Regions from separate parts of the Paenibacillus sp. FSL P2-0089 genome, predicted to be linked through region 1. Evidence: riboswitches for the same ligand, from Rfam matches in the RefSeq annotation. Region 1 holds a riboswitch; each other region holds the start of a gene.
What was found. Region 1 has a riboswitch for cyclic di-GMP ahead of NST69_RS01590 (transglutaminase-like domain-containing protein). Riboswitches for the same ligand answer to the same signal wherever they lie in the genome.
Positions count from the first base shown of each region.

Region 2: linked by a shared signal. The riboswitch ahead of NST69_RS29595 (flagellar assembly protein A) and the one ahead of NST69_RS01590 (transglutaminase-like domain-containing protein) in region 1 are both predicted to bind cyclic di-GMP.
Region 3: linked by a shared signal. The riboswitch ahead of NST69_RS00375 (anti-repressor SinI family protein) and the one ahead of NST69_RS01590 (transglutaminase-like domain-containing protein) in region 1 are both predicted to bind cyclic di-GMP.
Region 4: linked by a shared signal. The riboswitch ahead of NST69_RS00800 (choice-of-anchor A family protein) and the one ahead of NST69_RS01590 (transglutaminase-like domain-containing protein) in region 1 are both predicted to bind cyclic di-GMP.

Region 1 covers NZ_CP152006.1:382,214-384,415, reverse strand. Annotated here, with positions in the region: gene NST69_RS01590 (transglutaminase-like domain-containing protein) at 253-1,062, opposite strand; cyclic di-GMP riboswitch class I at 1,076-1,156, opposite strand; cyclic di-GMP riboswitch class I at 1,230-1,311, opposite strand; gene NST69_RS01585 (class D sortase) at 1,437-2,090, opposite strand; gene NST69_RS01580 (GtrA family protein) at 2,159-2,202, opposite strand, start outside.
Region 2 covers NZ_CP152006.1:6,960,244-6,962,445, forward strand. Annotated here, with positions in the region: gene NST69_RS29590 (isochorismatase family cysteine hydrolase) at 1-277, opposite strand, end outside; cyclic di-GMP riboswitch class I at 782-874, shown strand; gene NST69_RS29595 (flagellar assembly protein A) at 982-2,202, shown strand, end outside.
Region 3 covers NZ_CP152006.1:92,594-94,795, reverse strand. Annotated here, with positions in the region: gene NST69_RS00385 (TasA family protein) at 1-392, shown strand, start outside; gene NST69_RS00380 (helix-turn-helix domain-containing protein) at 714-1,046, shown strand; gene NST69_RS00375 (anti-repressor SinI family protein) at 1,192-1,335, opposite strand; cyclic di-GMP riboswitch class I at 1,370-1,473, opposite strand; gene NST69_RS00370 (2-oxoglutarate dehydrogenase E1 component) at 1,969-2,202, shown strand, end outside.
Region 4 covers NZ_CP152006.1:189,391-191,592, reverse strand. Annotated here, with positions in the region: gene NST69_RS00800 (choice-of-anchor A family protein) at 1-825, opposite strand, end outside; cyclic di-GMP riboswitch class I at 907-999, opposite strand; gene NST69_RS00795 (hypothetical protein) at 1,749-2,114, shown strand.

The DNA of each region.
Region 1 (2,202 bases):
GATCAAGCTCGTTGTTAGTGTCGATGTCATCGTCACCAGCAACTCTTATAATATATCACGTCCATCTGAGCAATGCAAGCTTTATTTTTGAAATCACTTATTTAAGTAATCTCTCATTTCCTTTGCCGCTCCAACAACGCTTATTTATAATAACCTATCCTTCTATTAAAAAGCAACCTTTATATAAATAAAAATAACCCGCTTAATGACTAAGCGGGTTATTCTCAGATAATGCTATAGTTACAGCTATTCTTAGTAGAATTTCGCTGCAGTATATTTGCTTGCTGATTTGATCAGTTCAGTTGATGCTGTTTTCTTACCCAGACCTGCATCCACTGTAGTATCAATCGTCACCCATTTGCCATTCAGGAACACTTCGTTCCAGGCATGGTATGAAGTTACATAGCTTGTATTCCCCATAACCAACTTGGTTGGAATCCCTTCACTGCGGAGCATAGTAGCGAACAAGGAAGCGTAATCGTAGCAGATACCCTTATTGGTAGCCAGTGTGTTGTCGTTGTTCGGAATATAATCTGTGCTTACGCTGTTGGCCAGAGAGTAGTCATATTTCACGTTAGCTACGATGTAATTGTAGATAGCCTTAACTTTGTCTGCATCTGTGGTCAGACCCTTTGTAAGCTGTGCTGCCTTTTGAACGGATTTATCGGAAGAACTCCACTTTACATTCTGTACAGAGCTCAAATATACGGCATTCACATTGCTCATTGAGAGAGATACAGTCTCGGAAGATAGTACCTTGTATTTGTTACCGGTAGTATTCTCAAGAACGGAGACCTTGTAAGAGCCATTACCTTGTTGCAGCGGGAACGTCTCGGTCGGTTTGGAAGTGTATAAGTTGTAAGTATAGCTGTTATTGTCCTTGGTAATCATGAGCTTCATCTTCTTGTCTTTAGGAACATCGTACGAAACCCCGATAACCCCTTGATCAAGTTGTCCAACATTTAACCAGCTTGAATCTGCATTAGCAGCTTGAGCAGTGCCTGTCTGCACGGAAGTGACGATCACAAAAAGTGTAATCAGCATTAAATAAAACTTCTTCATGGATAAAACCCCTTTCGGTAGCTGGCTGCCATTCTTACGGGAAGGCCCTTTAGCTTTGCGTCCCTACCTTTCGATAGGTTTGCCGTTATCGTATAAGCTTTATCTGTCCAATCTACTGCCACATAATGACAGATTCAGAATGAAAACAAACAAAAAAAGCCTCTTCATTCGGTAACTGGCTGCCATCCATGACGGGAAGGCCCTGTAGCTTTGCGTCCCTACCTTTCGATAGGTTTGCCGTTATCGTGTATTAGCTTTCATAGTTATAGCTTACCATATCTCAATCTATTAGCAAGACCCAAATCACTAGATTCCCGCAAAAATAGACTAAAATTTTATGTTTTTTGACCTTTCTCAGCATTGTCCTATGACAATCAGGTCAACTTTGCATGAATGATGAGTCTGTGGGTAGGGTTGACAAGCGGATCACAGGTAATGAGGGTCAGAATCTTATCATCATCCTTACCCTTCAGTACTGAAATATCGGTAGGCTCTACAATAGATACATCATATACAACATATTTGTATTCCTGTCCGCTTGTAATAACAGTAATGGCATCCCCTTTACCGACCTCATCCAGTCTGTTGAACAGCCGCCCTGCCGTTCTTGACCGATGTGCCGCAATCGCTGCATTGCCTACCGCGCCAATCGGAGCTGTCTCCTTCATATGCGCGGCTGCATGCTTCATATTGGTCTTGGTGGCGCCCTCCAGTACAGGCAGCTTCAGATCGATTTTATCGATTTCAATAATAGCGGTGATTTTGCCTCCCACTTCAAGCTCGGGCGCTGTAGTGGGAACCGGCTCTTCCGCACCAGACTCTTCAGCCAGCAGCTGGGTGACTTCCGCATAAGGCTTGCTCAGATCCTGGCTGGCAGGAGCCGTAGCCGAAGGAACGATTTCACTATAGGCCTGTTCAGCCTCTTCCAGCAGCTTCTGCTGCTGACGGTCCTCGTACCATTCGCTTCCTTTGGGGTAGAGCATAATCAGGACCCCGGCAAGTATAATCAAATAGGATAACTTCCGCATGACAATCGCCTCCGCAATATAGAATAAGTGCTTTCCTCCGAAGAATACGGGCAAGATATACGCTCTCTTTAAAATACCCACTTCCGGCTTCCAAAAAAATTAATGATTACTG
Region 2 (2,202 bases), 1.2 Mb from region 1:
TGCGCCACCGCTTGTTCGCCGGCAGATCCGACAGATCCGGCTTATGCCCCTCGCGGGTATGGATCACGGTGAAGCCTTCGATGTCCCGGATACGGGCCAGCAGCCGCTGAATGGGCTGGATCGCCCTCGCTGTTAATGAGAGGTCATAACCCATTCTCTCGACGTAACCGCCCTTGCCGCAAAAATCCGTCTGCATGTCGATAATCATCAGCGCTGTCTTCGCCGGGTCCACAGCCCCGTTATAAGGCCAGATGTAAGGTGTTGCTGCAATCTGCATGGTTTATGCTCCTCTCCTGATGTCGCCATCTCTATTAATGTTACATTAGTTAACATTAATTCGCGTTTCCTTGGTATGAGTTAGATTATATTACAATGAATTTGCGATGTCTTCGGTTTTATTACGAAATAATACACTGAATGTTTGTGTTTATTTACATAGTTAACATACACATAACATTAACACTCGCAAAATCGCTTATCAAAAAAGAACACTCCGAGTCTTACCAAGCCCAGGGTGTCCCAACAGTTGAATGCTCATACTTTCCTCCCCCTGCCTCTTCCATAAGCTGTAAGCGCTGGGAAACCAGTTTTTTTGTCGAAATAGAGCTGCATATTTCGAGTTTTTTGATAAATAGGCATAATATAGTTGAAAAATAGCTCTTTAAGTACTAGAATTAAGCTTGTTTGCAGAAGTTAATGACGCGTAAGAACTATTTATGACTCTTTTTGTCGATTACAGTCGACCATAACTCCCACCTCTACAGGATGTATATCATTGATCTATTTCTAAAGGCAAACTCCCCGAAAGGGCAGGACGCAAAGCTATGGGCCTAAGAACGCCGGAATCTGCGTTTACGGTTGCCAGGCTGCCAATAGAGACCACTTAAGCCAGCTATTCAGGAGGGAAAGCCTCCCAGGCTTGATGATGTTCTTTTTCTGTACGAATTGCCATTGATCATACGAAAAAGTGAGGTTACAACCATGCCGCAGCAGGATATCGAACCAAGCCGATATGAATTCGTAGAGTCCCTGATGCTCGAACGTAAAGGTCTCCTGGATTCATTCTCTGTGGAGGGCCGAGCTTCTGACGGGACAACTGGAGATAAGAATGGAATTATCCTCGTGCAGGACAACCAGATATTCATTACTCCCCCGCTCCCCGGAGGTGCTCCCGCCCGCATTTCTGCGGTCCACCCTGTTGTCCTGAAGATCAACTGGAAGACCGTTACAGAGCCGACCGAGGTGACCAGAGCGGATTATATCACTTGGGAGATCTGTGAGAAGCCGCAATATGAAATTACCGTATCGCCTGACAAGCTCAAGGTCCACTTCACTTTATACCGTGCAGAGAAGTACGCCTGGAATCTGGTCAACTGCCCCGCCGCCTTCGAAGCGGTCGTCCGTGCCCAGCCCAATCCGGCGATGCTGCTGTCCACGCTCACCATAGAACAGATTATCGCCTCACTGGACAACCGTTTTATTCTGCGCAACCTGAACATTCCCGCCCTGTACGCGGAGCTGGAGAACCCTACATATCTCCCCGTATGCATCGCTGAAGGCAGAGCCCCGCTGCCCGGCAAGGAAGCCCGGCTGGAATTCCTGCTGCCTGAGCATACACTGGAGGGGAACCGGATGCTTCAGGGACAGGGAGCCCGGGGTCAGAAGCCTGCGGAACCCTTGGAGTATCTCCGTTTCCCGGGAGCCCCCTTTGCCTTTGCAGGCGAAGTCTTCGCCCGCAAGCTGCCGCCGGAAGAAGGCATTCCCGGCCTCGACACAGACGGAAGGGTCCTGCCCCCTCCCCCGCCGCAGGATATCTACTTTGCTGCCGGTAATCATGCCAAGCTCCTTCCCTGTGGCAATATCGTAGCCCGGCACACCGGCAGGCCCCGTATCTGCGGAGGAAGCGGCAGCGTCCGGATATGTGACTTCCCTCCGGTCAGTCTTCTGGCCAGAGAGATGACAGATCCTGCGGGCGATGTTATGTTCGCAGGTGACATCATTGTACCGGGAGATCTGGAAGGACCTGTACGAATTGAAGCCCTCGGGAATGTGTACGTCTATGGCGATATCCGCCAATCTACAATTATAGCCACCGGCAGTATTTACGTTAGCGGCCAGGTCACCGGCAGCGGCCTGTACGCCGGACACGCCGGGGTAATGCAGCATCGTCTGCACAGCCTCGCATGCCTGCTGCGGACAGAG
Region 3 (2,202 bases), 290 kb from region 1:
GCACCTTCACCTTGTCCAATGACGGCACACTGGATATCAAATTCCTCAAGCTTGCCACCACTTACACCGTGACCGATGCCAAGGGCGATAACGCGGGCCAGGATCTCGGAGACCACTTCAAGGTCAAGCTCCTGGATAATACGTACACCGGCGGTTCACTAAGCGGTCATGTGCTGTCCGAGATCTCCCTGAAGGATCTGAAAAACACCCCCAGCTACGATCTCGTAGCAGCAGGTGTACTGCCAGGAGGGATTGCCGCCGCCGGGTCCAAGACCTTCAAGATCGCCTTCGAATTCGTAGACAACACGCTCGATCAGAACATTTTCCAGGGTGACGGCTTAGCTCTGAACTGGACCTTCGATGCTCTTCAAGGAGTGGGAGAAGCCAAGTAGATCAGGGGCCAGCCTATACAAGTGAAAATGGCTTTGCCGGCCTTTTATTAGGAAGGCAGCGTTTCAGCAATCCATCAAGACGGCATATCCTCCCTCATCCGGGCCGGGTATGCCGTTTCTTTTTTCCCGCTGCCGGGTTCAAGGATTTTTGTCCGTTTTGCGGATTTTTGTTATACTGACAAGAGAAAACGGCTTTGCCGGCCTTTGAACGGGCGGTACCGTTTCAACGAGAAAGATAAGGAGAATGTATAGCGCAAAGCATATAACTTCTTATTTTTCACCAAAAAAAGTACGGAGGGCGTTGTAATCGTGTCAGATACTATGGGAAGCCGCATCCACAAACTCCGGCTGGAGAAGGGCTATTCGTTATCCGAGCTTGCCGATAAGGCTGATGTGGCGAAATCATACCTCAGTAATGTGGAACGGAACATTCAATCCAACCCCTCCATTCAATTCATCGAAAAAATCGCTGACGCGCTTCAGGTATCCATTCATGCACTGTTGTATGGCGGACTGGCAGAGACGGAAGAACAGGCTCTGGACGGGGAATGGTTCCGGCTTGTTCAGGAGGCCATGGCCTCCGGTATAAGCAAACGCGAATTCAAGGAATTCCTCGATTACCAGAAATGGCGCATGGAACAAAAGGACAACTAGACGAGCATTATATGCCACAGGGAAGACTCCGCACGGCAGGGAGGCCACCTTCGGCGAAGGCAGCCTTTCAAGCGGCATACAGAAAAGGCACAGCGTACCGGACGCTGTGCCTTTTCTGTATGTATCCGAACAATGATGACCGCCCTTACATCGCCTGGAGCGCCTTCTCACTTAGAAACCGGCGGATATCCTCCGCCGCGATCCCCGCCTGCTTGGCAGACATCAGCAAGTGCACCCATTCTAAATCCAGATCTACTGCCTGCAGCTCGTCATTCCCCTGGTTGGACATATCCAAGAAATCTCCTCCTAGAATTTTCGCGTCCCCAGGCAGTCCGGCCATCATAGTAGTATTGCTACTTTGTAGTATTTCTACTTTAGATCCGAGACTTTGTGCCCCTGTCTTTCGGCAGGTTTACCTTTTACTGGACCCTTTCCATCATGAAAGGATCTGGCAAGAATCGATGAAACCGTTCTCCGCAATAACATTATACAAGATCATACGCAATTAGTGTGTCGTTTTCTGGAATTTTTTTATGAAAAAATGTGAGGAAACTTAGCTGAAATTGCCAGCGGCTTGTATAAATATTTCCAGTTCCAAGTTCAAACACTATCTAATAGTTTAAATATACTAAAGGGAACCCCATCCGCCCCGACTTGCCGCTGCACGCAACATCGTATAGAGACAATTACCCATTTGTATGTATAACGGGCTGTTATATGAGTTTTTTCTATTTATGATAGTTCCGTATGAATACTGTAATGAATCATGCCAAATTGCGAACGGATTGACCGAAAGTATGAATTGATTACCCCGCCGGAAAGTAGCACAATAGGATGAGAATGAAACCGCAAACATTTGCAGCTCCGCCAAGTGGCACACTGGATGCCTCGCGTGGAGTTTATCCGTTAGGAGGACCTATTCATGGCAGTCAAAGAGCCCTATAACGACACAGTATGGAGCAAATACTACGGCCCCAACCTGGGCTACATCCAAGAAAGATATGAGCAATTTGTCAAGGACCCCTCTTCTGTTGAACAGCATTACCGCGATCTCTTCACCGTATCCGGCCCCCCTCCACTGGCACCCGATGCCGAGAGGGCTCCAAGGCCTGCCGTATCAGCAGATGCCGAGTGGCTCAAGAAGGCTGTCAAGGCT
Region 4 (2,202 bases), 190 kb from region 1:
GCCGCTAAAAGATTTTGCAATCAGGGTTCCGTACAGCTCTGCTCCGGCATAATGAACATCCGCTCTAGGTGCGAGGATCGTCCCGAAGAATGAGGTATAAGCGATATTCACCTCAGAAGCTTCGTAAAAGTTGAACAATACCTGACTGGCTCTGCCGTTATTCATTGAAAAGCTCGGCACATTGACTGTAGACCCGCTTATATTAATAATCAGCGTAGCGTTCTGTGCAATGTTGAATTCGATATAGTTGGTCTTCGCCAGTGTCGAGGCATCCAAATGAACTACATTGAAACGATCCGGTGCACTTATCTTGAGCTGTCCATAATGATTATCGCCAATCTCATTCGTGTCGGCCAAGGCCCCATACTCTGTGGATCGGGAGATCAGAGCTTGCTGCTCGGCTGCAAAATCAATCGGGCTGGCATTTTTCTTCCCGCCTTTGATGTTGACACCAGGCTCATTGGCTGTAAAGCTATCCCCAAATACCACATTTCCATAGATCTCTCCACTGCCTAAATGTACAAAATTCTTACCGGCCACAAGTACATCCGTCGGCGAAGCATCCCTGTATGCCCTGGCTACTCCGTATCCTCCGGAGAGGGTAATGTTCCCCGCCGCTGCCAGGCGGCCTTCAATCTGGTCATTGGCTTGTTTAAAATCCCCGAGGATAAAAGCATTAAAATTCCCTGCAACCCCCAAAACCGGTGTTGGCGTATACGGCACCCCTGAAGCTGCTCTAACATCCGTCCCCCACGTAAAGGCACTGGATAGGGTCAATAGGCCTGCCATAAGGATGGCAGCTGTTTTACGTACTCTTTTCTTCAATAGTCCACACCTCCTAGTTACTATTCTATGAATCTGTCACGCGACTATAACAACAAAAAGACCGCCACGAAGGGTTAGCTTCACGGCGGCCGGACGACCCTAGCCTCAACTTTAGAGACAGTAGATTCCTGACTTTGCGTCCCGTTCTTTCGATACGGTTTGCGTTTGTACATGATTTCGGTATGCAATTAAGATTTGCTTATGTAAGATCATTGTTGAGTCTATGACATTTGTTACTTTTGTACTAATTTCAGTTTATCCGCTCCCCCACCCTGTTGTCAATCCATTCCCAGTATATTTTTTGAAATTATTTTTGCGAAGATTCCTCATTTAACCCTTTTATCATAAGGCTTCAGGGGCGAATCTTTTTTTATATGCTGACGAAAAAAGTCGAGAAATCAGAGGATTGGCTGTAGCCGTTTATCTCTCTTACCTATAATAATATCAATTTATATTATTTAAATTTGATGCATTTGTCCTATTTTATCGCCTTCAGACCCCTCCTACTCATTGTCTGCTCCTGTTCAATGCAATTTTACCTATTTACAGGCACCTCAGCTCGAAAAAAAAGTGCCGCCCATAGGGACGACACCTGCTAATAGACTTCATATATTTTGAATAAAATGTCGCCTAGGCAGACCCGAACAGCTGAACCCAGCCAATCATCGATACCCAGAGCGGAACACTTAGAATGATCCCGAATACCAAACCACGGCGGAGGCTTCCTTCACGACTCATTGCCATTCTCCTTTGAGCTGATTTATTTTTCAATCTTTAATATTTCAATTTTAATATAAAATAATTCATCTTATTTTTTTGTGAAATATATCACATTATTTGAGTTAATTTATAAAACCCATTGATTATTTTTTGAAGGATGAGTTACAATGCGAATATACGTTCTCTTCGAGGGGTTGAGAAGGATGCAAAGAGCAGAGAGCCAGGACAACCTGCTGGTCAAATCTTATATTTTGCTGCCGCTTATTCTATCCGCCTTCGAGCGCGATGCTTCTGCTATAGCCTCTGAGCTGCGCACGCCTGCACCTTATCTGGAGGTAATCCAGTCGGCCGCTCATGCCGCTTCTGCCGATCTGCGGGAGGTCCGTGCCGGAATGCGCGCACGTGGTCTGAAGGTCTATGAGCAGCAGCGGCTGGAGACGGGTGTTGAAGCCAAATTTGTCTGCAGGGGCTATCACGAACGGATGCTGCTGCTGGATGATGTGATTGCCGCCCAGGCCACTCTGCATATGCGCAGATATCTGGGTATGGAGAAGATGGAGCAGCGCTAACAAAGAAGCCTGCCGCAAGCGGCAGACTTCTGCATTAAATGATCGCCCGGATGCGGCTACATTAACAACGTCCAATACCCCAATGTGC